Regions from separate parts of the Micromonospora sp. RL09-050-HVF-A genome, predicted to be linked through region 2. Evidence: predicted binding sites of a transcription regulator. Region 2 holds the regulator's gene; each other region holds the start of a gene.
What was found. Region 2 encodes HrcA, which represses chaperone genes, less so after heat shock. Its sites were predicted from a motif close to GGTTNGCACNCTCNNNNNGAGNGTGCNAACC; they were not measured.
Positions count from the first base shown of each region.

Region 1: J7462_RS23850 (FmdB family zinc ribbon protein) is a predicted target of HrcA. The motif match lies at 2,003-2,033, and genes of this name have one in related genera.
Region 3: groL (chaperonin GroEL) is a predicted target of HrcA. The motif match lies at 4,427-4,457, and genes of this name have one in related genera.

Region 1 is NZ_JAGKQP010000002.1:5,353,871-5,361,752, reverse strand. Features, by position in the region: gene J7462_RS23860 (diguanylate cyclase) at 1-914, opposite strand, end outside; gene J7462_RS23855 (5-formyltetrahydrofolate cyclo-ligase) at 1,000-1,665, shown strand; gene J7462_RS23850 (FmdB family zinc ribbon protein) at 2,059-2,436, shown strand; gene J7462_RS32570 (hypothetical protein) at 3,035-3,475, shown strand; gene J7462_RS23840 (hypothetical protein) at 3,629-3,811, opposite strand; gene J7462_RS33425 (hypothetical protein) at 4,637-4,801, shown strand; gene J7462_RS23830 (DUF2231 domain-containing protein) at 5,063-5,545, opposite strand; gene J7462_RS23825 (oxygenase MpaB family protein) at 5,744-6,598, shown strand; gene J7462_RS23820 (PD-(D/E)XK nuclease family protein) at 6,635-7,471, opposite strand; gene J7462_RS23815 (MarC family protein) at 7,598-7,882, opposite strand, start outside.
Region 2 is NZ_JAGKQP010000002.1:2,988,532-2,996,413, forward strand. Features, by position in the region: gene J7462_RS12825 (histidine triad nucleotide-binding protein) at 2-361, opposite strand; gene J7462_RS12830 (16S rRNA (uracil(1498)-N(3))-methyltransferase) at 741-1,475, opposite strand; partial or broken gene dnaJ (molecular chaperone DnaJ) at 1,606-2,750, opposite strand; gene hrcA (heat-inducible transcriptional repressor HrcA) at 2,824-3,846, opposite strand; gene J7462_RS12845 (DUF4870 domain-containing protein) at 4,083-4,703, shown strand; gene hemW (radical SAM family heme chaperone HemW) at 4,795-6,018, opposite strand; gene J7462_RS12855 (enoyl-CoA hydratase-related protein) at 6,038-6,820, shown strand; gene J7462_RS12860 (hypothetical protein) at 6,918-7,781, shown strand; gene J7462_RS12865 (MOSC domain-containing protein) at 7,803-7,882, opposite strand, start outside.
Region 3 is NZ_JAGKQP010000002.1:3,928,856-3,936,737, reverse strand. Features, by position in the region: gene J7462_RS17170 (GNAT family N-acetyltransferase) at 1-10, shown strand, start outside; gene paaN (phenylacetic acid degradation protein PaaN) at 63-1,736, shown strand; gene J7462_RS17160 (GNAT family N-acetyltransferase) at 2,168-2,698, opposite strand; gene J7462_RS17155 (cold-shock protein) at 2,922-3,125, shown strand; gene J7462_RS32290 (hypothetical protein) at 3,654-4,379, shown strand; gene groL (chaperonin GroEL) at 4,659-6,281, shown strand; gene J7462_RS17140 (S8 family serine peptidase) at 6,390-7,882, opposite strand, start outside.

The sequences.
Region 1 (7,882 bases), 2.4 Mb from region 2:
ATCCGGTTGAACGCGGCGGCGAGCCCGCCGATCTCGTCCCGGCTGCGCACCGGCACCCGGGCGGTCAGGTCACCCCGGGCGACCCGGTCCACCGCACCGGCCAACTCCACCAACGGCCGGGTGGTGACCCGGGCCAGCCGCCACGCCGTCAGCACCGCCACCACCACGGCGAGCAGCACCGCCCCGACCAGTGCCGCCGGCAGGCCCGACGGTCGCTCCCCGGCCACGGAAAGGACCAGAGGCAACGGCTGCCCCGGGGCCGGCCCGAGCCGCCGCACGTACCGGCCGTCCCGGGTCGCGGTGACCCGGTCACCATCGAGGGTGCCGGCCGCGGCGAGCACCGCGTCGCGTACCCGACGGGTCTCGGTGGTGTGGGTGATCCGGTCGGGGCCGGCGGTGTCGTCGAGGAGGGTGACCGCGACGCCGGTCGCGGCGGCCAGCCGGGCCACGAACGCCGGGTCGACCACCTCGGCGGCGGCCACCGCGCCGAGCGGCGTGCCCGCCGGGTCACGCAGGTCCACCCGGGCGCTCAGCGCCCGGACCGGTCCGCCGGTGCGGACGCCCGCGCAGTCCTGCCACGGAGTCGCCGGCCCACCCGGGGTGGCGTACGTGGTGCCACCGGTCACGTCGGTGACCAGCACGGCGGTGGCCAACCCCCGGCTGACCACCTGACCGGCCGCGCCCGCCCGGGTCGCCGGGTCGGGGCGCAGGGCCACCGCGTCGGCGGCGGCCCGCAACTGCTGGCACAACGCGTCGATCGAGGTACGCACGGCGGACGCGGCCAGGCCGAGCCGTTCGGTGGACCGGGTGCGGTCCACCGTCGACAGGGTGGTGCCGACGAAGACCGCGCCGAGCAGCACGGGACCGAGCACCACCGTGAGGAAGGCCGCCGTCAACCGCCCGCGTAGCGTCAACGCTGTCCCCCCGGAAGTTCCAGGCCCGTTCCTGCGATGCTGACACAGAGCGACCACATTGACAGCGTTGCGTCAGGAGTGTTGCGTGCCCGATTTTTCTGATGAAGCGGAAGCCCTCCACGCGGCCAAACGCGAGACACGCGCCGTGCTGCTCGCCCACCGCCGGGCGCTCACCGCAGCCCACCGCTCCGCCGCCGCGACGCGCGTCCAAGCCGAACTGACCGCGCTGGTACGCCGCCTGCGGCCGGCCACGATGACCGGGTACGTGCCGGTCGGCTCCGAGCCGGGCGGCCCCGACCTGCCCGAGGTGCTCCGGGCCGCGCTGCCGGCCGGGGCGGAGCTGCTGCTGCCCGTGCTCCGCGACGACCTCGACCTGGACTGGGCCCCGTACGCCGGACCGGGCACCCTGGTCGCCGCCGGCCGGGGGATGCGCGAGCCGGACGGACCCCGGCGGGGCCGGACGGCGATCGTCGGAGCATCCCTGGTGGTGGTGCCCGCCCTGGCGGTGGACCGGCACGGCCTACGGCTGGGCCGGGGCGGCGGCTCCTACGACCGGGCGCTGGCCCGGGTACCGGCGGCCACCATGACCGTGGCGCTGCTGCACGACGGTGAACTGCTCCCGGTGCTGCCCGCCCAGCCGCACGACCGGCCGGTGCGGGCGGCTCTCACCCCGTCGGAAGGTCTGCGCCTGCTCACCCGGGACGGGATTGCGCTGACGGCGTCGGGCTCCGCTGATGCTGCGGTCGGCTGACGGCGTCGGGCCCCGCTTCGGCTGACGGTGTCGGGCTCCGTGGTGGCACGGTGCGCTGACGACGTCGGACTCCGCTGATTCTGCGGTCCGGTGACGGCGTCGGGCTCTGCGGCGGCGCGGTGCAGTGACGACGTCGGACTTCGCTGGTGGCGCCCTGCCGACGGCGGGCGGTGCGCCGACGGCGGGCGGTGCGCCGACGGCGTCGAACTTCGCCGGTGGTGGGGTGCGGACCCGGCTCGCCGAGGTCCGGTTCGCGCCTGCTCCCCCGCTGGTCCGGACCTCCCGGCGGGTGGGTGACGATCACGTCCGCTGGACGAACCCGGGTCCGATGACGCACCATTGGCACTCGAATACGTCGAGTGCCAATCGGCTGAACCAGATCCGGAGGAGAACGTGCCCACGTACCAGTACGCCTGCACCGCGTGCGGCCACCAGCTCGAGGCGGTGCAGTCGTTCTCCGACGAGCCGCTGACCGAGTGCCCCGCGTGCGAGGGGCGGCTGCGCAAGGTCTTCAACTCGGTCGGGGTCGTGTTCAAGGGCTCCGGCTTCTACCGCACCGACTCCCGGGCGGCGGGCACCGAGGGCAAGGGCGGCACGACGAAGCCGGCGAAGTCGGAGGGCACCTCTTCCGGTGGCGACTCCTCGGGCTCCGGCTCGTCGTCGACCTCGGGCGGTTCCTCGACCCCCAACTCGTCCTCCTCGTCCACCACCTCCGGCCCGTCGGGCTCGACCAGTTCCACCAAGCCCGCCCCCACCACCACGACCTCCTGACCCCCTCCCCCACCGCCCCACCCCGCCCCCGCGATCAAGAGCTTTGCGTCACGTTGACGCAGTGATCAAGAGATTTGCGTCAAGTTGATCGCGGTATTTGACGCAAACCTCTTGATCACGCCACTTGTGGGTGGGTGGGGGGACGGGGGTGGGGGGACGGGTGGGGGTGGGGTTTTCCACAGGCGGGGTGTTGTCCACAGGGTGTGGGTGAGGGGGCGTGGGGTTTGGGTGGGTGCGACATAGCCTGCTGGGCCGGGGGGTGCCGCCAGGGCATCCGGTGAGCGGCAGAGGGTGTTGCATGGTGACCGGTGCGGTCGATGGAGAAGGCTCGCTGCGAGCATTCCGCTGGCCGCGTCGCCCCGGTGGGGGGACCATGTTGCGGGCGGCCTTGGTGGCGGTCCTGCTGGGGCTGGCGGTGATCGTCATGGACACCCCGGCTGGCTGTTCCACCGGTGCCCCACCACCTGCCGTCGCCCTCGGCCCGGCGGGACCTCCCATGGGGAGGCCCCATGCCACAGATCCCGCCACCGGCAGGCCCAGCGCGGCCGGACCTCCCGCCGGCACATTCAACGCGGCGGGATGTCCGGACCCACCGACCGTGGCCGGGCCCGCCGTCGGCGGCCAGTCCGGCCAGCCGCACCATCGGACGGTACGACCGGGCGTCAGCGGGGCCGGCGTCCCCGACGGGGTGGGCGACCCCCGGTCCGGTACGCAGGAGACCGGAAGGCCCGCCGAGGAAGGCACCCCGACTGCCGTACCGCTGCCGAGCGGCTTCGTGGGAGTGCCCGTCCGCCTGGCCGAACCGGCCGCCCTCGCGGTCCTGCGCCCCGGTGCACGGGTCGACCTGCTCGTGCTGCCGGCCGGGCGCAGCGCTGGAGCACCTGTTCTGCTGGCGGCCGACGCCCTGGTCCTCGACGTGGTGGGCGCCGGGGCCGGGGACGGCTCGTCTGCGCTCTACCTGGCCGTACGCCCCGATCAGGCGCAACGGTCCGTCGGTCAGCCGGAAGGGAGCCGCTTCAGCGTCGTCATCCGAGGATGATCCACTCCTGCGGCGAGGTCTTCGGCAAGGTCGTCGTCGACCACACCGCCTGACCGCCAGACTGCGGGCCGAGACAGCGATATCGCGCCCATCCGGAACCGCATTGTCGCCACCCTGGAGTGGATGTTGCGGCCCACCGGCGGCCGACGATGGTCAACTCCAGTGTGGGGGGCGCTCGGCGAGCAACCAGTCGTCGTTGCCGTCCCGGCGCTCACCCCACCCGAAGTCGGTGTCGTCGGCGGTCTGCTCAGGCAGCACCACGAAGTCGTCGCTGAGGTCGACCGCGCGGTCGTCATCGCCGGGCACACCGCCGCCGGCCAGATCCTCGGTGCTCACGAGCGGCAAGGTTACTCCTCAGACCGCCCACTTCCCGCACACCACCACGGCGGCCAACTGCCGGGTCTCCCCGGCAAGGGTCCGCCGCGTCCGGCCCTCACGTTGGTAGCGTCGGATGGCGTGACGACCCCCAGCGGTGCCAGCCCCGACGACGAATACTGGCGACGCCCACCCGCACAGCCGCCCACCCCCACCCCCGCACCCACCGAGCCGACACCCTCGACCCGCCAGCCTCGCCCGAGCACCATCCCCGGCGGAACGGGTGCCCCGCACCACCTTGACGGATCTCCCACCACCGGGGTTGACGCGGCCCCTGAGGCCGGGGCCGAAACCAGGGCCGAGACCAGAACCAGTGCCGGAACCGAACAAAGGGCCGGAACCGAACACAGGGCCGAGACCGAACACGGGGCCGGGAGCGAACAAAGGGGCGCGACCGAACAAGAGGCCCGGACGGGAGGAGGTGCCGGGACCGGAACTCGTGCCGCAGAGGAGGCCGGGGCAGAGAGCGGGGTCGCGACCGGCGCGGGTGCCGGGGGTGCCGGGGAAGCGGAAGGTGGGGCGACGCACCAGCCCTCGCCCTGGGCCAGCCCGGTCGACGCGCCGGCACCCGGCCTGCCGTCCGGTCGACCCGCCAGCCCACCGGCCGGCCCGCCGTCCGGTGAGCCGGCCGCGCCGCCGAGGGTGGATACGTCGATCCCGGGAACGGTCCCGACCACTCCCTGGACGGGCAGTACCGCACCGGGGACGAGTTCGGCCTGGTCGGGGCGGGGTGGTTACCACGGGCCGCCGCCCACCACGCCACCGCCGCCGGGCTGGCGTCCCCCGGTGCACCTGGAAGCGACTCCCGCCCGCACCCTGCCGGCGCAGGACATGGAGGCGATGGACGCGGCAGAGCAACGGGCGCAGCGGGTCACCTGGAGCGTCGGCGCGGTCATCGGCACCGTGTTGCTACTGCTGCTCTGTCTGCTCTGCTCCCGGGCACTGTTCTGAACACCCGCCGAACACTCCCGAACGCCATCCGGCGCACACGCCGAAGGCGCTGCCCGGCCCACGCGCCGACCGACCAGGCCAACCAGGCCGACCAGGCCGACCGGTCAGCACGAACAAGACCGCTCAGCACCCGGACAACCGGTCAGCAGGCGGACAACCGACCGGGCAGCCAGGCCGAACGGGCCCGACCGGGCCGCCATGCCGACCGGGCCGCCATGCTGCCGGGCAGCCAGGCCGACCGGTCAGCACGCAGGCGACTGGTCAGAACGTGTTGCTCCACACCGAGGCGGCACCGCTGTCCCCGGTGAGATAGACGTAGACGAGCGCGAACACCGACAGCACCACGACGATCGCGGTGAGGACCCAGGGTGCCCAGCCGGGCAGGTTCGGGGTACGCACCCGACTGCTGGTCACCGCCAGCAGCAGCAGCGCCGCCACGGCCAGCCCGATGGTGAACCACTGCAGCGTCTCGCCGTACTCGGAATGTTCGTGGATCTTGGCGAGTAGCTCGGGCGAGTAGCCCTTCGCCCGCAGCGCCTCCTCGAACGCCTCCCCCGATTCGGTCGCCACCCAGGCGAGGACCGGGGTGATCACGGCCAGGATGGCCACCGCCCAGTCGAGGCGGGGCCGCCAGCGCGGCATCAGCCCGTAGGCGCTGGCCAGCAGCGCGAGTAGTGGGACGAAGACGACCACGGCATGGACCACCAGGACGTGACCTGGCAGACCGTTGATCTCCTTGAACACCGACACCTCCGAGCGTGGAATGCGGGTTGCGGCAGACAGCGTACGTCGAGCCTGGTGTCGCAGCGTCTCGCCGTACGCGTACACGCGGTGGCGGAGGTTCCGGTTCACCGCGTCCCGGCCCGTCCCGCACCCGCTGGTTCCGGGCGAGGGTCACGACGACGGACGGCGGTACCTCGTCGAGCGTGGCACTGTTGACGGGTGGACACCGACGATCTCGGCCTCTTCGGTCCCGGTTCGGTCACCTGGAAGGTGCACGACGAACCGATCCTGATCGTCGCCGGCCTGCGCTCCCTCTATCTTCAGACCCTGCACCCCCGGGCGATGGCCGGGGTGGCCCAGAACAGCAACTACCGGTCGGACGCCTGGGGGCGGCTGGTCCGCACCGGCACGTACATCGACACGGTGAACTACGGCACCACCGCCGAGGCCGAGGCGGCCGGCCGGCGGTTGCGGGCCCTGCATGCCCGGCTGCGCGCCACCGACCCGTTCACCGGCGAGCGGTTCCGGATCGACGAGCCGGATCTGCTGCGCTGGGTGCACGTCACCGGGGCCGAGTCGTTCGTCGGCACCGCCCGCCGGGCCGGTCTGTCGCTGACCGATGCCGAGGTGGACGGATATTACGCCGAGCAGCGGCGGGCCGCCGCACTTGTCGGGCTCGACCCGGCCGGGGTGCCCGGCAGCGCCGCCGAGGTGGCCGACTACTACCGGGCGGTCCGGCCCGAGCTACGGATGACCAGGGAGGCGGCGGAGACCGCGCTGTTCCTGACCGCCCCGCCGATCCCGTGGAAGCTGAGCCGGCCGGCCCGCCTCGGGTTGAGCCTGGGGCCGCCACGCTGGGCGTACTTCGGGGTGGCCGGCACGGCGCTCGGGCTGCTGCCACCGTGGGCGCTGCGACTCTACGGCGGGCTGGGACTGCCCACCACCGCGCTGTCGGCCGACCTGAGCGTCCGGACGCTGCGACTGGCCCTGGCGGCGTTGCCCCGCAACTGGCGGGAGAGCCCGATCCAGCAGGCGGCGAAGGACCGTGCCGCCCGTCTCACCGCCGCCGCCTGACCATCCGGGACGGGTAGACCCGACGCGGGAGGTCGGTCAGTCGGCCTGCGGAGCGGTGGGGCGGTCGATCGCCGACCACGGCTCGCGGCCGGGGGTCTGCGCGCCGACCGGGCAGGTACGCCGGTAGTCGCACCAGCCGCAGCGGGGCCCGGCGACGGCAGGGAACGCCTCGTCCGGGTCGGTTCCGTCGGCCACCGACCGCTCGGCGGCCATGATGTCCCGGGCGGTGTCCTCGGCGCGGCTGAGCTGCCGGGTCAGCGACTCGACGGTGTGGTCGTGCCCGGCGACGGTGCCGGTCGGCAGATGGTGCAGCTCCACCCGGCGGCAGGGTCGGCGGAACGTCCGCTCGGCGGCGTACGCGTAGAGGGCCAGTGCCTGCGAGCCGCGCGCGTCGTCGGCGTCCAGCCCGGTGCGGCCGGTCTTGTAGTCGACGATTACCAGTTCGGGGCCGTCCGGGCCGGGGCGGGAGTCGATCCGGTCGGCCCGCCCGTTGAAGGCCAGCACGGCGGTCTTGACGGCGACCACGCGTTCCACGCCCAGCGGGTCGTCGCCGGGGTCGAGGGTGGCGACGTACCCCTCCAGCCAGCCCAGCGCCCGCTGGTAGGCCGCCCGCTCCTGCTCGTCGTCGCGGTAGCCCTCGCGGACCCAGGTGCCCTTGAGCAGGGCGGGCAGCGCCTCGGGGCGCCGCCGGTCGACGGGCAGCGCATACCAGTTCTTCAGGGCGGTGTGCACGCTCGCGCCGAGCGAGTTGTGCGCCCACGGCGGCCCCTTGGGCGGGGCGGGCCGGTCCAGGTAGGTGTAGCGGTAGCGGCGGGGGCAGTCGGCGTACGCGCCGAGTTTGCTGGGTGTGCAGGTGAAGAGCCGTTCGGGCATGCCGGCGAAGCCGAGTTGCTCGGGTTGGCCGGAGCGGGGCCGGGGAGTACCGGCGGAGGAGGCTCGTCGCACCCCGGTGATCCTGCCAGCCCGGTGCGACAGCCCGGCGGCGGCACGACGGGCGACTCAGCTCATGTTCACGTACTGCGTGACGAAGGCGGCCACCGCGTCGGCGATGAGCTGCACCGCGATGGCGGCCAGCAGCAGGCCGGCGATCCGGGTCAGCACCTCGATGCCACCCGGCCGGAGGATCTTGACGATGCCGCCGGAGAACCGCAGCACGATCCAGACCGCCAGCATCACCGCGACGATCGCGGCGGCGATCGCCGAGACCTGTCCCACCCCGTCGGCCTGCTGCACGAACAGCATGGTCGCCACGATCGCGCCGGGGCCGGCCAGCAGCGGGGTGCC
Region 2 (7,882 bases):
GTCACGCCAGGTCCCGGGCCAGCATCGGTCCGAGCGGCGCGCCACCGAGCAGGTGGGCGTGCACGTGGAAGACCTCCTGCCCGCCGTACGCGCCGGTGTTGAACATCAGCCGGAAGCCGTCGCCGGTCAGCCCCTCGTCCTCGGCCACCGCGGCAGCCGTGGCCAGCACCTCACCGGCCAGCGCCGGGTCACCCTGGCCGAGCGTCGCCACGTCGGCGTAGTGCTCCTTGGGGATGACCAGCACGTGCACCGGCGCCTTCGGCCCGATGTCGCGGAACGCCAGGGTGCCGGCGGTCTCCTTGACGATGGTGGCCGGAATCTCCCCGGCGACGATGCGGCAGAACAGACAGTCAGCTCCCATCCCCCCACTCTAAAGACCACCCCCACCACCCCCACTCCCCACCACCCCCACTCCCGCCACCCCGACCCGCCCCATCCCCCGCCAGCCCACCCCACCCAGCCCAGCCCGCCGACCCCACCCAGCCCCGCCCCACCCAGCCTCGGCCAGCCCTCTCGTCCCGGTGATCAAGAGCTTTACGCCAATTTCAAGCCCCCAGATGACCCAAACCTCTTGATCACCAGCCACCAACGCCGAGGGTTGGGTGGTGGGCTCGGTGATCAAGAGGTTTAGGGCGGGATTGGGCTCGCGGATGACGTAAAGCTCTTGATCACGGGACGAGGGAGGTTGGCCGGGGCGAGGTGGGGCGGAGGTGGGGCGAGGGAGGGAGGGGAAGAGGGGGTTACCAGCGGGGGAGGCGGGTGGAGAGGACGGAGAGGGCGGCCACGCCGGCGGTGGAGGTACGCAGGACCGAGGGGCCCAACCGGACCGGGCGGGCGCCGGACTCGGTGAAGGCGGTCAACTCGGTCGGGGCGATGCCGCCCTCGGGGCCGACCACGAGGATGATCTCGCCGGTGGTCGGCAGCTCGACCGTGGTCAGCCGCTCCTCGGCCTCCTCGTGCAGGACGAACGCCGCGCCGGCCCCGGCGATCCGGCGGGCCACCGTGGCGGTGGACTCGTCCGGTGCTCCCGCCACCACCGGCAACCAGGCACGACGGGCCTGCTTGGCCGCCTCCCGGGCGGTCGCCGCCCACTTCTCCCTGGCCCGTACGCCCCGGTCGCCGCGCCACTGCACCACCGAGCGGGACGCCGCCCAGGGCACGATCTCGTCCACCCCGACCTCGGTCATCGCCTGCACGGCGAGTTCACCCCGGTCGCCCTTGGCGATGCCCTGCACCACGACCAGCCGGGGGACGTCCGCGTCGACGTACCCCCGGGAGGTGACGGTGAGGTCCAGGGTGCCCCGGCCGACGGCGGTGACCACGGCGGTGGCGGTGCCACCCCGACCGTCGGCGAGCAGCAGCTCCTCGCCGACGCGCAGCCGTTGCACGGTGGCGGCATGGTGGCCCTCGGGGCCGTCCAGGATGAGCTGGTCGGCGGTGGGCAGCGACTCGACCAGGAACAGCGGCGCGGACACGCCGATCAGGCTAACCGGCCCGGCCCCACCGCCCCGGACCGGGCCACCACCCGGACCAAGAAACCCAGACCGGGAAACCACCGGACCGGGAAACCGTCCGAGGGCCGAGCTGACCGGAGCCGGCCCGGGGTCAGGCGTGGCCGTTGAAGGCGTCGCGCATCCGGGAGAAGAAGCCGCCCTGCTTGCTCAGCTCGGCGACCTCCTCGCCCCGGGTCTTGGCGAAGTCCCGCAGCATCTTCTCCTGGTCGGCGTCGAGCTTGGTGGGGGTACGCACGTCCAGGTGGACGTAGAGGTCACCCCGGCCGGTGCCCCGCAGGTGCGGTACGCCCCGGGCGCGCAGTCGCAGCGTGCTGCCCGGCTGGGTGCCGGCCTTGACGTCGACCGTCTCCTCGCTGTCGAGCGTCTTGATGGTCAGTCGGGTGCCCAGCGCGGCGGCCGTCATCGGGACGGTGACCCGGCAGTGCAGGTCGTCGCCCTTGCGGGAGTAGACGTCATGCGGGCGCTCGTGGATCTCGACGTAGAGGTCACCGGCGGTGCCGCCGCCCGGGCCGACCTCACCCTGCTGGGCGAGCCGGATCCGCATGCCGTCCTCGACCCCGGCGGGGATCTTGACGGTCAGCGAGCGGCGGGTCCGCACCCGGCCGTCGCCGGCACAGGTCGGGCAGGGGTGCGGGATGGTGGTGCCGTAGCCCTGGCAGACGGTGCACGGGCGGGCCGACACCACCTGGCCGAGGAAGGTCCGCTGCACCGACTGCACTTCGCCCCGGCCCCCGCACGCCTCGCAGGTCGCCAGGTGGGTGCCGGCTGCGGTGCCCGCCCCGGAGCAGGTGGTGCAGAGCACTGCGGTGTCGACGGTGATTGGGGCCTCGACGCCGAAGGCGGTCTCGTGCAGGTCCAGTTCCAGCCGCAGGATCGCGTCGGCTCCGGGGCGGGTACGCGGGCGCGGACCGCGCGCCCCACCGGCCGCACCACCGAAGAAGGCGTCCATGATGTCCTGGAAGCCGACGAACGGGCCGGCCCCACCGGGGCCGCCCGGGCCTCCGGCGCCCCGCCGCCCGGGGCGAGCGGGTCGCCGCCCAGGTCGACGATCTGCCGCTTCCGGTCGTCCGAGAGGACCTCGTACGCGGCGTTGATGTCCTTGAACTTCTCCTGTGCCTCCGGGTCCGGATTGACGTCCGGGTGGAACTGCCGCGCCAGCTTGCGGTAGGCGCGCTTGATCTCGTCATCGGAGGCTTCCCGGCCGACGCCGAGAATGCCGTAGTAGTCCCTGGCCACTGCGTTCCGTGTCCTCATGTTCGTCTCGCGTTGCGCCGGTCGGCGGCCGGAGCCGGCCGTCGGCCCTGACTGGTCAGTTCTGGGCCAGCAGCTCGCCCACGTAGCGTGCCACGGCCCGCACCGTGGCGATGGTGCCGGGGTAGTCCATCCGGGTCGGGCCGAGCACGCCCAGCCCACCGACGATGGTGCTGCCGGGGCCGTACCCGGTGCTGACCACCGAGGCGGCCCGCAGGTTGTCGACCTCGTTCTCGTCGCCGATCAGCACCCGGGTGGTGCTCGGTTCGGCCTCGCCGATCAGCTTGAGCAGGACGACCTCCTCTTCGAGCGCCTCCAGGATGGGTCGCAGCGAACCCTGGAAGTCGAGCAGGCCGCCCCGGGTGAGGTTGGCGGTGCCGGCGAGCGCCAACCGCTCCTCGGTGCGCTCGACGAGGGTCTCCAGCAGCACCGTGGACAGGGTGGTCATGGCCCCGCGCAGGTGCGGCGCGGACTCCTCGACCAGCGCCTGGACCAGCGGTGGGGTGTCGGACAGCCGACTGCCGACCAGTTTCTCGTTGACCAGCCGACGCAGGTCGGTGACGTCGTCGGCGGGGACCGGCGTGGGCAGTTCGACCAGCCGCTGCTCGACCCGCCCGGTGTCGGCGATCATGACCAGCATCAGCCGGGTGGTGGAGATCGGCACCAGCTCCAGGTGCCGCACCGACGAGCGGGCCAGCGACGGGTACTGCACGACGGCGACCTGCCGGGTGAGCTGCGCCAGCAGCCGTACGGTGCGGTGCACCACGTCGTCGAGGTCGACCGCGCCGACCAGGAACCGCTCGATGGCCCGACGTTCGGCGGGGCTGAGCGGTTTGACCCGGGAGAGCCGGTCGACGAAGAGGCGGTAGCCCCGGTCGGTGGGCACCCGGCCGGCGCTGGTGTGCGGCTGCCGGATGTAGCCTTCCTCCTCCAGCACCGCCATGTCGTTACGGACGGTCGCCGGGGAGACCCCGAGCTGGTGCCGCTCGACGAGCGTCTTGCTGCCGACGGGCTCCTGCGTGGCGACGTAGTCCTCGACGATCGCCCGCAGCACGGCGAGTTTGCGGTCGTCGAGACCCATCTCCCACCTCCTGTCGCACGGCGACCGGACTTCTGACGCGTCCGGCGAGCGCTCTGGCACTCGACTGTAGCGAGTGCCAGTCTACGACGGCAGTACCGCCGCTGCGTTGATCAACGACGGACCGTCGGTGCGACCGCCCCGGTGGGTTGCCGGCGTGGCCGCTGACCGAATGTCGAGGCCAACCTCACCAGTGTCGCTCTGGTGCACCCTTGCCAGCAGCCCCTACCGTGACGGGCATGACTGAACCACCTCGCCCGCCCGGCGCGGGGGACGGCTACCCGCCGGACCCGAACGCTGGCCAGGGCTCGCCATATGAGCCGCCCACCGCACCACTGTCCGGGGCACCGGGTGCAGGCGGGTATCCCCCGCCCGGCGGGTATCCGCCGCCCACCGGTGACCAGCCGCCGTCGGGTGGCTACGGCCCGCCGGGTGGCTACGGCCCGCCGGGTGGCTACCCCCCGGCCGGTGGCGGATATCCGACCGCCGGCGCGTACGGCGCCCCGACCGGTGGATACGCCAACAGCGAGGACAAGACCTGGGCGCTGGTCGCGCACTTCGGCGGGGCCGCCGGCGCGCTGATCAGCCTCGGCCCGCTCGGCTTCGTCGCCCCGCTGATCGCCTACCTGGTACGCGGTCAGCAGTCGCCGGCCGTCCGGGCGCAGGCGTTGGCCGCGCTGAACTTCCAGATCCTCTGGTCGATCATCGCGTTCGTGCTGCTCTTCGTGAGCTGGTGCCTGCTCTTCCTGCCCAGCATCGCGGTCGTGGTGATCCAGATCCTGTTCGGGATCATCGCCGGCATGAAGGCCAACGAGGGTCAGGCCTACCGCTACCCGATGTCCACCAGTTTCATCAAGTGAACCCCGGCCGGCCGCTCCCCCGGCCGGTCGGGCACCACCGCCGGCCCCGGCCCGCCCCGCTGCGGTGCGCGGCGGGCCGGCGGGGCCACGCTCAGGGCAGCAGGTCGCGGACCACCGCGTCGGCCAGCAGCCGGCCCCGCAGGGTGAGCACCGACCGCCCCTGCGGGTAGGCCACCGGGTCCAGCAGCCCGTCGGCGAGCGCACGGGCGGCGGCGGCCCGGCCCGCGTCGTCCAGCACGTCCAGCGGCAGCCCGGAGGCGAGCCGAAGCCGCAGCATCACGTCCTCCATGTGCGCCTCGGCCGGGGTGAGGATCTCCCGGGCCAGGCCGGGCGAGTGCCCGGCGGCGAGCCGTTGCGCGTACGCGCTGGGGTGTTTGACGTTCCACCAGCGCACCCCGCCGACGTGGCTGTGCGCCCCCGGGCCGAGGCCCCACCAGTCGGCCCCGGTCCAGTAGAGCAGGTTGTGCCGGCACCGGCCCGCCTCGCTGCGGGCCCAGTTGGAGACCTCGTACCAGGAGAACCCGGCCGCGTCGAGGGCGGCCTCCGCCGCCAGGTAGCGGTCGGCCGCCACGTCGTCGGAGGGGTACGGCAGCTCGCCGCGCCGCATCCGGGCGGCCAACCGGGTGCCGTCCTCCACGATCAGGGCGTACGCGCTGACGTGGTCGACCCCGGCGGCGACGACCTGCTCCAGCGAGGCGGCGAAGTCCTCGGCGCGCTCCCCCGGCGTGCCGTAGATCAGGTCCAGGTTGACGTGGTCGAACCCGGCGTCGCGGGCCTCCCGGGCGGCCTCGGCGGCCCGGCCGGGGCGGTGGGTCCGGTCGAGGACCGCCAGCACCCCGGCGGCGGCGGACTGCATGCCCAGCGAGATCCGGGTGTAGCCGGCGGCCCGCAGGGTCTTCAGCGACTGCGGGGTGACCGACTCGGGGTTGGCCTCGGTGGTCACCTCGGCGTCGGCGGCCAGTCCCCAGGTGCGGTCGATGCCGTCCAGCAGGCGGGCCAGGTCGTCGGCGGGTAGCAGGGTGGGGGTGCCGCCGCCGACGAAGACCGTGTCGACCCTCGGTGGCGGGGCGTCGCCGAGCACCCGGGCGGCGAGCGCCAACTCGGCGAGCACGGTGTCGGCGTACGACTCCCGGCTGACGCCTGCGCCCAGCTCGGCGGCGGTGTAGGTGTTGAAGTCGCAGTAGCCGCAGCGGCTGGCGCAGAACGGCACGTGCAGGTAGACGCCGAAACCGCGCGCGCCGACCTCCCGCAGGGCGGTGGTGGGCAGTGCGCCGTCGACGGGAACGGTCTCACCATCTGGAAGGACGCCGGGCATGGCCACTAGTGTGCCCGGCATGACCTCTCCCGACCGACTCGTGCGGGTCGCCACGGCCCGTGGGGTGACCACGCTCACCCTGGACAGCCCGCACAACCGCAACGCGCTGTCCACGGCGCTGATGACCGAGCTGCTGGCCGGGATCGCCGCGGCGGTCGCCGACGACGCGGTCCGGGTGGTCGTGCTGGACCACACCGGTCCGGTCTTCTGCTCCGGGGCGGACCTGAAGGAGACGGCGGCGGCGTACGCCAGCGGGTCGGTGCCGGCCGGGATGCTCGGTGACGTGCTGGTGGCGGTGCGGGAGTGCCCGAAGCCGGTGCTGGCGAAGGTGGCCGGGCCGGCGCGGGCCGGCGGTCTGGGCCTGATCGCGGCGGCGGACCTGGCGGTCTGCGCGCAGGAGGCGACGTTCGCCTTCACCGAGGTGCGGATCGGGGTGATCCCGGCGGTGATCTCGGCGACCGTGCTGCCCCGGCTGCATCCCCGGGCCGCTGCCGAGCTGTACCTGACCGGCGACACCTTCGACGGTGGGCGGGCCGCCGAGGTGGGCCTGGTGACCGCCGCCGTGCCGGCCGCCGAGCTGGACGCGGCGGTGGCCGGGTACTGCGCGTCGCTGGTCCGGGGGGCGCCGGGGGCGTTGGCCGGGACGAAGGAGTTGCTGCGCCGACCGCCGGCCACGGACCTGCGGGCGGAGATCGCCGACCTGTCCGCCCGCTCCACCGGTTACTTCCTGTCGGCCGAGGGCCGCGAGGGCGTGGCGGCGTTCCGCGAGCGGCGGGACGCCGCCTGGGTACCGACGGATTGAGCTGGTTTCTTCCGATTCCGTGCGGGAACGTGAACCGGTCGACCGACCCGGGGTCCCCGGATGACGACGTAGGCTGGCTCCGACCCTGAAACAGGAGGTGCGGGTGCGGACACGGACATTCGTGGCAGCCGGTGTCGTGGTGGCGTTGTTCGCCATCGTCGGGGGCTGGGGAGTCCGTCAGTTCGACGGGGAGCTTCGGCTCCCCATCGCGGGCCGCAGTTGCACCGTTCAGGCCGACGGCACCGTGAAGCTCGACGCCGACCAGATGGCCAACGCGGCCACCATCGCCGCGATCGGCATGCAACGGCAGATGCCCGAACAGGCCGTGGTGGTCGCCCTGGCCACCGCCTACCAGGAGTCGGGGCTGCGCAACCTCACCCACGGTGACCGGGACTCGCTCGGCCTCTTCCAGCAGCGCCCCAGCCAGGGTTGGGGCACCCCGGAGCAGATCCGCGACCAGCGGTACGCGGCGACCCGGTTCTACAAGGCGTTGAAGAAGGTGCGCGGCTGGGAGCGGATGGAGGTCACCGACGCCGCCCAGGCGGTGCAGCGGTCGGCGTACCCGACGGCGTACCAGAAGTGGGCCGACGAGTCCCAGGTGCTGGCGCGGGCCCTGCTCGGCGAGGCGACCGGCGCCGTGGCCTGCACGGTGGGGCGTACCCCGGTGATGCGCGGGCAGGCGGCGGCGGCTGAGCTGACCCGTGGCCTGACCCTCGACTGGGGTCTGCCCGACGCCGGGGCGGTGGCCGAGCTGACCGACGTGACGGTGCCCGCCACGGACGTCCGCGACGGCTGGCGGTACGCGCACTGGTTGGTCTCGCACGCCCCCGACCACGGGGTGAAACGGGTCCGCTTCGACGGTCTGGAGTGGAGCGCCGACAACGGCCGGTGGGCGAAGGTCTCCGACGGCCGGCCGACCGAGGCGAGGGTGCTGGCCGAGGTCTTCGCCGACCGCGCCTGACGGGTCGACGGGCCGGTGCGGTCAGCCGGCGACGTTCAGCCGGCGACGCACCTTCTCCCGGGTCGATTCGGGCAGGTCGGGGACGTCGAGCAGCCGGGGCA
Region 3 (7,882 bases), 940 kb from region 2:
GACCATCTGATCTGTGACACGCCCCTACTGATCTGGTCAGCATCTGTTGCATGATGGCGGGCATGACGGAGACCCCGCACCCGCTGTACGACAGGCACGCCGACACCCTGCACCGCGCGCTGACCGCGATCACCGAACGCGGGTACTGGTCCGCCTACCCCGAATCGCCCAGCCCCCGGGTGTACGGCGAGACCGCCGCCGCCGACGGGAAGGCCGCCTTCGAGGCGTACCTCGGTGGCGACTTTCCGCTCGACCAGCCCGGCACGGCCGACCGGGTCGCCACCGAGACGAGCCCGTTCGGGGTGGCCCTGGACGTGCGCTACCCGCACCCGGGCGCCGACGAGGTGGTCGCCGCCGCCTCCGCCGCCCTGCCGGCCTGGCGCGACGCCGGCCCGCAGACCCGGGCGGGGGTGTGCCTGGAGATCCTCGACCGGTTGCACAAGCACGTCTTCGAACTGGCCAACGCGGTGCAGTTCACCAGCGGCCAGGCGTTCGTGATGGCCTTCCAGGCCGGCGGCGCACACGCGCTGGACCGGGCCCTGGAGGCGATCGCCTACGCGTACGCCGAGATGACCCGGCACCCCGGGACGGCCAGCTGGGAGAAGGCCGCCGGCAAGGGCGACCCGCTGCGGATGACCAAGACGTTCCACGTGGTGCCGCGTGGGGTGGCCCTGGTGATCGGCTGCAACACCTTCCCGACCTGGAACTCGTACCCCGGGCTGTTCGCCTCACTGGTCACCGGCAACCCGGTCGTGGTCAAGCCGCACCCCCGCGCGGTGCTGCCCCTGGCGATCACCGTGCGGTACGCCCGGGAGGTGCTCGCCGAGGCCGGCTTCGACCCCGACCTGGTGCTGCTCGCCCCCGAGGCCCCCGGCGAGAAGCTGGCCTCGACCCTCGCCCTGCACCCTGCCGTGAAGATCGTCGACTTCACCGGCTCCACCGGGTACGGCGACTGGCTGGAGGCCAACGCCCGGCAGGCGACGGTCTACACCGAGAAGGCCGGCCTGAACACCGTCGTCATCGACTCCACCGACGACTTCGCCGGCATGTGCCGCAACCTCGGTTTCACGCTGACCCTCTACAGCGGGCAGATGTGCACCACCTCGCAGAACATCCTCATCCCCGCCGCCGGCATCACCACCGACCAGGGGCACAAGAGCTTCGACGAGGTGGCCGCCGGCATCGCCGCCACCGTCGGCAAGCTCACCGCCGACCCGGCCCGGGGCGTCGAGCTGACCGGGGCGATCGTCAACGACGGAGTGCTGGAACGCCTCGACGAGGTCACCAAGGTCGGCGAGGCGGTGCTGGAGTCGCGTACCGTCACGCACCCCGCGCTGACCGACGCGGTGGTCCGGACGCCGACCATCGTCAAGCTCGCCGCCACCGACACCGAGGTCTACGGCCGGGAGTGGTTCGGGCCGATCTCCTTCGTCATCGCCACCGACTCGACCGCGCACAGCATCGAGATCCTGCGGTCCACCGTCGGAGAGTCCGGCGCGCTGACCGCCGCCGTCTACTCCACCGACGAGGCGGTGCTGGACGCCGTCGAGGCCGCCGCGATCGACGTCGGGGTGCACCTGTCGGCCAACCTCACCGGTGGGGTCTTCGTGAACCAGTCCGCCGCTTTCTCGGACTTCCACGGCAGCGGCGCGAACCCGGCCGCCAACGCCGCCCTCACCGACGGCGCCTACGTCGCCAACCGCTTCCGCATCGTCCAGTCCCGCCGCCCCGCCTGACCCCACCGTCCCCTTCCCACGCCCCCGCCTTCCCCACCACCCCCACCCCCGTCCGCGCTCCGGCTGCGGGCGGGGGTGGTCCGTGGTCGGTGGTCCGTGGTCGGTGGTCCGTGGTCGGTGGTCCGTGGTCCGTGGTCGGTGGTCGGTGGTCGGTGGTCGGTGGTCGGCCGTCGGTGGTCCGTGGTCGGTGATCAAGAGGTTTACGTCAGCCTGAGTGGCTGATTTGACGTAAACCTCTTGATCACCGGCCCGGCCCGGCGCGGCCCGGCCCGGCGCGGCCCGGCGCGGCCCGGCCCGGCGCGGCCCGGCGCGGCGCGGCCCGGCGCGGCCCGGCCCGGCCCGGCGCGGCCCGGCCGGCCCGGCGCGGCCGGCCCGGCGCGGCCCGGCGCGGCGCGGCCCAGCCCGGCCCGGCCTGGGGTTTGGGGTGGGGGTCAGGCGGGGCGGCGCATCTGGAGTTCGGTGAGGGCGGGGATCTTGGGGTGCGGGACGCGGACGCCGGTGTCGGTGAAGCCCAGACGGTGGTAGGCCCGGTAGGCACGGTCGTTGCCGACCACCACCTCGAGCATGAGCTGTGGTCGGCCGCAGGCGCGCGACCAGGCGGCGACCTCGTCGATCAGCGCGCCGAGCAGGCCGGTGCCCCGCCACGAGGGGTTCACGTAGACCGCGTAGACGACCGTCAGGTCCGGCTCGTCGGGGGCGACGGTGCCGCCCGCGTGGCCGACCAGCCGGCCGCCGGGATCGGCCACGAACTGGGCGGTGTGGCACCCCTGGGACACGTACGCGATCCGGGCCGCGTAGTCGGCGTGCGGGCGGGCGGCGGCCTCGGCGACGGTCTCCAGGAAGGCCAGCGGCGCATCCGCGAGCATCTCCAACCGCAGCGCCCGCATCCGGGCGGCGTCCTGCGGGCGCACCCGGTGCACGGGTGCCGTCCGGGTCACCGGTGGGGCCGGGGCAGATGTCATGTGCGCATGCATACCGCAGCGATGAACGCCGATGGGTAACCGGGTCGATACCCGTCCGATTTAGGCCGATTTGAGGTCGTGCGCGGTCGTCACTCCTCGTGTAGCGTGCGATTTCGGTCACCGATTCAGCGGCCTTCACCGATCGCCGAAACGGTGGTTCTCCGCTGTCGGCCCGCCGGCATCCCGGGGTTGTGGAACGCCGCGCAGAGTGAGGAAGTGCACCGTGGCACAGGGCACCGTCAAGTGGTTCAACTCCGAAAAAGGCTACGGCTTCATCGCCGTCGACGGCGGGCAGGACGTCTTCGTCCACTTCTCCGCCATCGAGATGGACGGCTACAAGGCGCTCGACGACGGTCAGCGGGTGGAGTTCGAGATCGCCCAGGGTCAGAAGGGGCCGCAGGCCGAACGGGTCCGCGTCATCGCCTGACCTGTCCTGCGGGTCCCACCCGCCGGGCCACCCGTGGGACGGTTGGCGGCGGGGGTCGGTGCGGGGAAAGATCGTGAACCGTCCAGGCGTCCTCGCTGAGGAGGGTTCATGTCCGACCAGTCACCTCCGGGTCCACCCGGCCCCGCTGCCGGGTCGCCGGGCGGACCATGGGGCCCGCCGCCGGGGGGCCCGCCGTCGGGCCAACCCTCGTGGGGTCCGCCGCCCGGGGGGCCGCCGTCGGGCCAACCCTCGTGGGGTCCGCCGTCGTGGGATCCGTCCGCAGCGGGGCCGCCGGGCTGGAGCTATCCGGCTCCCGGTGGCCCGTACCCGGGCTATCCCCCGGGTGCCGACGGCGGTTTCCCGCCGCTCGGGAGCTATCCGCCGCTCGGGGGTCATCCGCCGGTCGCCGGGGGCGGCTCCTGGGGGCCGGCGGACCCGCTGGTCAATCCGCCGTACGCCGGGCTGGAAGGCTGGTTCGCCCGGTGCACCGGAGCGTTGCGTCGAAGTTGGCGGACCCTGCTGCCGTTGATGCTGCTCACCCAGGTCGTGCCGGCGGTGGCGGTGTCCCTGCTCTCCCTCGGCACGGGGCCCGACGCCGCCCCGCTGCCCGCCGACGGCTCGATTCCCGACGGCTACCTCAGTGACCTGGTGATCTACGGGGTCTCGGTGTTCCTGGTCGCGCTGGCCTTCGGGGTGGTGCAGGGCATCGGCTGGGCGGGTGGCACCTGGGTGGTGGCCCGGCAGGCCGCCGGCCAGCCGGCCGACCTGCCCGGCGCGCTGCGCTACGGCGCGCGCCGCTGCCTCGGCCTGTGGGGCTGGATGCTGGTGCTGGGCCTGCTCATCGGCGTCGGTTTCTGCCTGTGCCTGCTGCCGGGCATCTACCTGGCGTTCGCCCTCGCCCTCGCCGGCCCGGTCTACCTGTTCGAGGGGCAGAACCCGATCGGGCGCTCGTTCCGCATGTTCCACGACCGGTTGGGCATGGTGCTCGGCCGGGTGGCGCTGGTCGCACTGGCGGTGCTGCTCGGCAGCGTGCTCGGTGGGGTGGTGGAGTCGGTCGGCACCGTGCCGTTCGGCACCGACCCGTTCACCGCGCCCGGCACCGCCGTGGGTGCGGTGGCGGTGATCCTGGTGAGCGCGGTGCTGGTCGTGCCGGTCTACCTGGTGCAGCTGGTCGGCCTGGTCGTGACGTACGCCGAGCAGCGCGCGCAGGAGGGGCCGGTGAACGTCGCGCGACTGGTGGCGGAACTCGGCTGACCGGCCCCATCGTGCTTGCACTCGGCAGGGGAGAGTGCTAAACAGGTCATTGGCACTCGCATACGGTGAGTGCCAATGGTCGGGGCGGTAGGGCCACGGTCACATCGGCGTCTCGATGGCGTCGGGTGGCACATGGCCGGTCGTCGCGGGCTGTCCGGCCCGACCGAGGAGGACGTCGTCGTCGCCAGGTGGCGACGTCCCCAAGGTGCGTACACCAGGCGGCCCGTCCGGGGACACAACCCCCGGGTGGCCCGTGAGTGTCCAGGAGGACAACGCCGTATGGCCAAGATGATCGCGTTCGACGAAGAGGCTCGCCGCGGCCTCGAGCGGGGCATGAACCAGCTCGCCGACGCCGTAAAGGTGACCCTCGGCCCCAAGGGCCGCAACGTGGTGCTCGAGAAGAAGTGGGGTGCCCCCACCATCACCAACGATGGTGTGAGCATCGCCAAGGAGATCGAGCTCGAGGACCCGTACGAGAAGATCGGCGCCGAGCTGGTCAAGGAGGTCGCCAAGAAGACCGACGACGTCGCCGGTGACGGCACGACGACGGCGACCGTCCTGGCCCAGGCCCTGGTGCGCGAGGGTCTGCGCAACGTGGCCGCCGGTGCCAACCCGATGGCCCTGAAGCGGGGCATCGAGGCTGCCGTGGCCAGCGTCTCGGAGGAGCTGTCCAAGCTCGCCAAGGACGTCGAGACCAAGGAGCAGATCGCCTCCACCGCCTCCATCTCCGCCGGTGACAGCACCGTCGGCGAGATCATCGCCGAGGCGATGGACAAGGTCGGCAAGGAAGGCGTCATCACCGTCGAGGAGAGCAACACCTTCGGGCTGGAGCTGGAGCTCACCGAGGGCATGCGCTTCGACAAGGGCTACATCTCCGCGTACTTCATGACCGACCCGGAGCGTATGGAGGCCGTCTTCGACGACCCCTACCTGCTCATCGTCAACAGCAAGATCTCCTCGGTGAAGGACCTGCTCCCGATCCTGGAGAAGGTCATGCAGTCGGGCAAGCCGCTGCTGATCATCTCCGAGGACATCGAGGGTGAGGCCCTGGCGACCCTGGTCGTCAACAAGGTCCGGGGCACCTTCAAGTCGGTCGCCGTCAAGGCGCCGGGCTTCGGTGACCGCCGCAAGGCCATGCTCGCCGACATCGCCATCCTCACCGGTGGCCAGGTCATCAGCGAGGAGGTCGGCCTCAAGCTGGACGCCGTCGGCCTCGACATGCTGGGCCGGGCCCGCAAGGTCGTGGTGACCAAGGACGAGACCACCATCGTCGACGGTGCCGGCGACGCCGACCAGATCCAGGGCCGGGTCAACCAGATCCGGGCCGAGATCGACAAGAGCGACTCCGACTACGACCGCGAGAAGCTGCAGGAGCGGCTGGCCAAGCTGGCTGGCGGCGTTGCGGTGATCAAGGTCGGCGCGGCCACCGAGGTCGAGCTGAAGGAGCGCAAGCACCGCATCGAGGACGCCGTCCGCAACGCGAAGGCCGCCGTCGAGGAGGGCATCGTCCCGGGTGGTGGCGTCGCGCTGGTGCAGGCCGGCAAGACCGCCTTCGACAAGCTGGACCTGGCCGGCGACGAGGCGACCGGCGCGCAGATCGTCAAGATCGCGCTGGACGCCCCGCTGCGGCAGATCGCCGTCAACGCCGGCCTGGAGGGTGGCGTGGTCGTCGAGCGCGTCCGCAACCTGGACGCCGGTCACGGCCTCAACGCCGCCAGCGGTGAGTACGTCGACCTGCTGGCCGCGGGCATCATCGACCCGGCCAAGGTGACCCGGTCCGCGCTGCAGAACGCCGCGTCGATCGCGGCGCTCTTCCTCACCACCGAAGCCGTCGTGGCGGACAAGCCGGAGAAGACCCCGGCCGCCCCGGCTGGCCCGGGTGGCGGGGACATGGACTTCTGAGTCCAGCTCCAACGCCGAACGGGGCGGGCCGCGCGAGCGGTCCGCCCCGTTCCGTGTCCGAGGACCGTACCCAGCCGGGCCGGCTCACCCCGGCGACCGGGGGGCCGGTCAGCGGCGGGCCGCCCGCACCGCCGCGTACGCGTCGACCAGACCGGCCCCGGTCGACGCCGCCACCGGGCCGCAGCTGAGGTCGGCGGGTCCGGCGGGTTGCGCGGTGTCCCGCAGGATGTTCCGGGTCCGGTCCAGGTCACCGACCAGCGCCGGGTTCGCCGACCACATCAGTGCCACCACTCCCGCCACCTGCGGGGTGGCCATCGAAGTGCCGTCCAGGGCGGCGTAACCGCCGCCGGGCATCGCGGAGAGGACCTCCGCGCCGGGGGCGACCAGGTCCGGCTTGGCCGCCCCACCGGCGGCGGGCCCCCGGCTGGAGAACTCCGTGACGCGCCGGTCGCGGCCCACGGCGCCCACCGTCAGCACATCGGGGTACGGCGCCGGCGGGTCGACGATCGACCCGCAGTCGGGTCCGGTGTTCCCTGCGGCGGCCACCACCAGAATGCCTGCGGCCGTCAACGCGGCGGTGGCCGGGCGCAGCGCACCCGCATCACAGCCCTCGACCGGTGGGCACCCCCACGAGTTGGTGAGCACGTCGGGGGCCCGCTCCGGCCGACCGTCGGTGAACGGGTCACCGCCGGCCGGGAACGGGGCCAACATGAACTGGAGGCAGTCCAGGTAGTGCGCGGGGCTGCCCAGGTTGCGGTCGAGGTTGACGCAGCCCACCCACTGGGCTCCGGGGGCGACCCCGATGCCGTCGCGTCCCACCGCGCTGGCCGTGGTGTGGGTGCCGTGACCGCCGGAGTCGGTGGGGGCGCGGGTGTGGTCCCACGGGTCGTACCAGGAGTCGTCGCCGCCCCGGAAGTTGGCGGCCAGGGTCGGATGGGTGCCGTCGACCCCGGAGTCCGAACTGCCGACCACCACCCCGGCCCCGGTGACGTCCAACTCCGACCAGACCCGGTCGGCGCCCAGCATCCGGATGTTCCACTCCGGCCCGGTCGGCGCGGGCCGGTCACCCCGGCTGGCCGGTGCCGGCGCGGGCAATGGTCGGAGCCGCTGGCTGACCAGCACCCGGGCCACCTCCGGCCGCCCGGACAGCCAGGCCCGCACCGCCGGCCCGCCGTCGGTCTCGATCGCGTTGACCAGGTAGTACGGCGTCGGGTCGAGGTGTAGCCGGGTCAGGTCCCGGCGCAACGCCCCCTGGGTGCGTTCGGCGGTGGACACCAGTCGGCGGTAGACCTCGGCGGTCCGCGCCTCCCGGCCGGCGCGACCTGGCGTACCGGCGGGGATGCCGGTGAGGTCGGCCTGCTCGCGGAGCACCACCAGCAGCCGTTCGCCGTGCAGGCCGGGCTGGCCGGCGACCACGTCGACCACGCCGAGGGTGAGCAGCAGGACGGCTGCGCTCGACGCGGCGACCAGCCGGCGCGGTGCGCGCCCGCGTGGCCGGGCGAGCAGCACCCCGTACCCGATGGCCAGCACGACCGCGACGGCGAACCCGACGCCGGATGCGACCGCGACCCAGTAGGGGACGTCGCGGGTGGTGGCCAGCA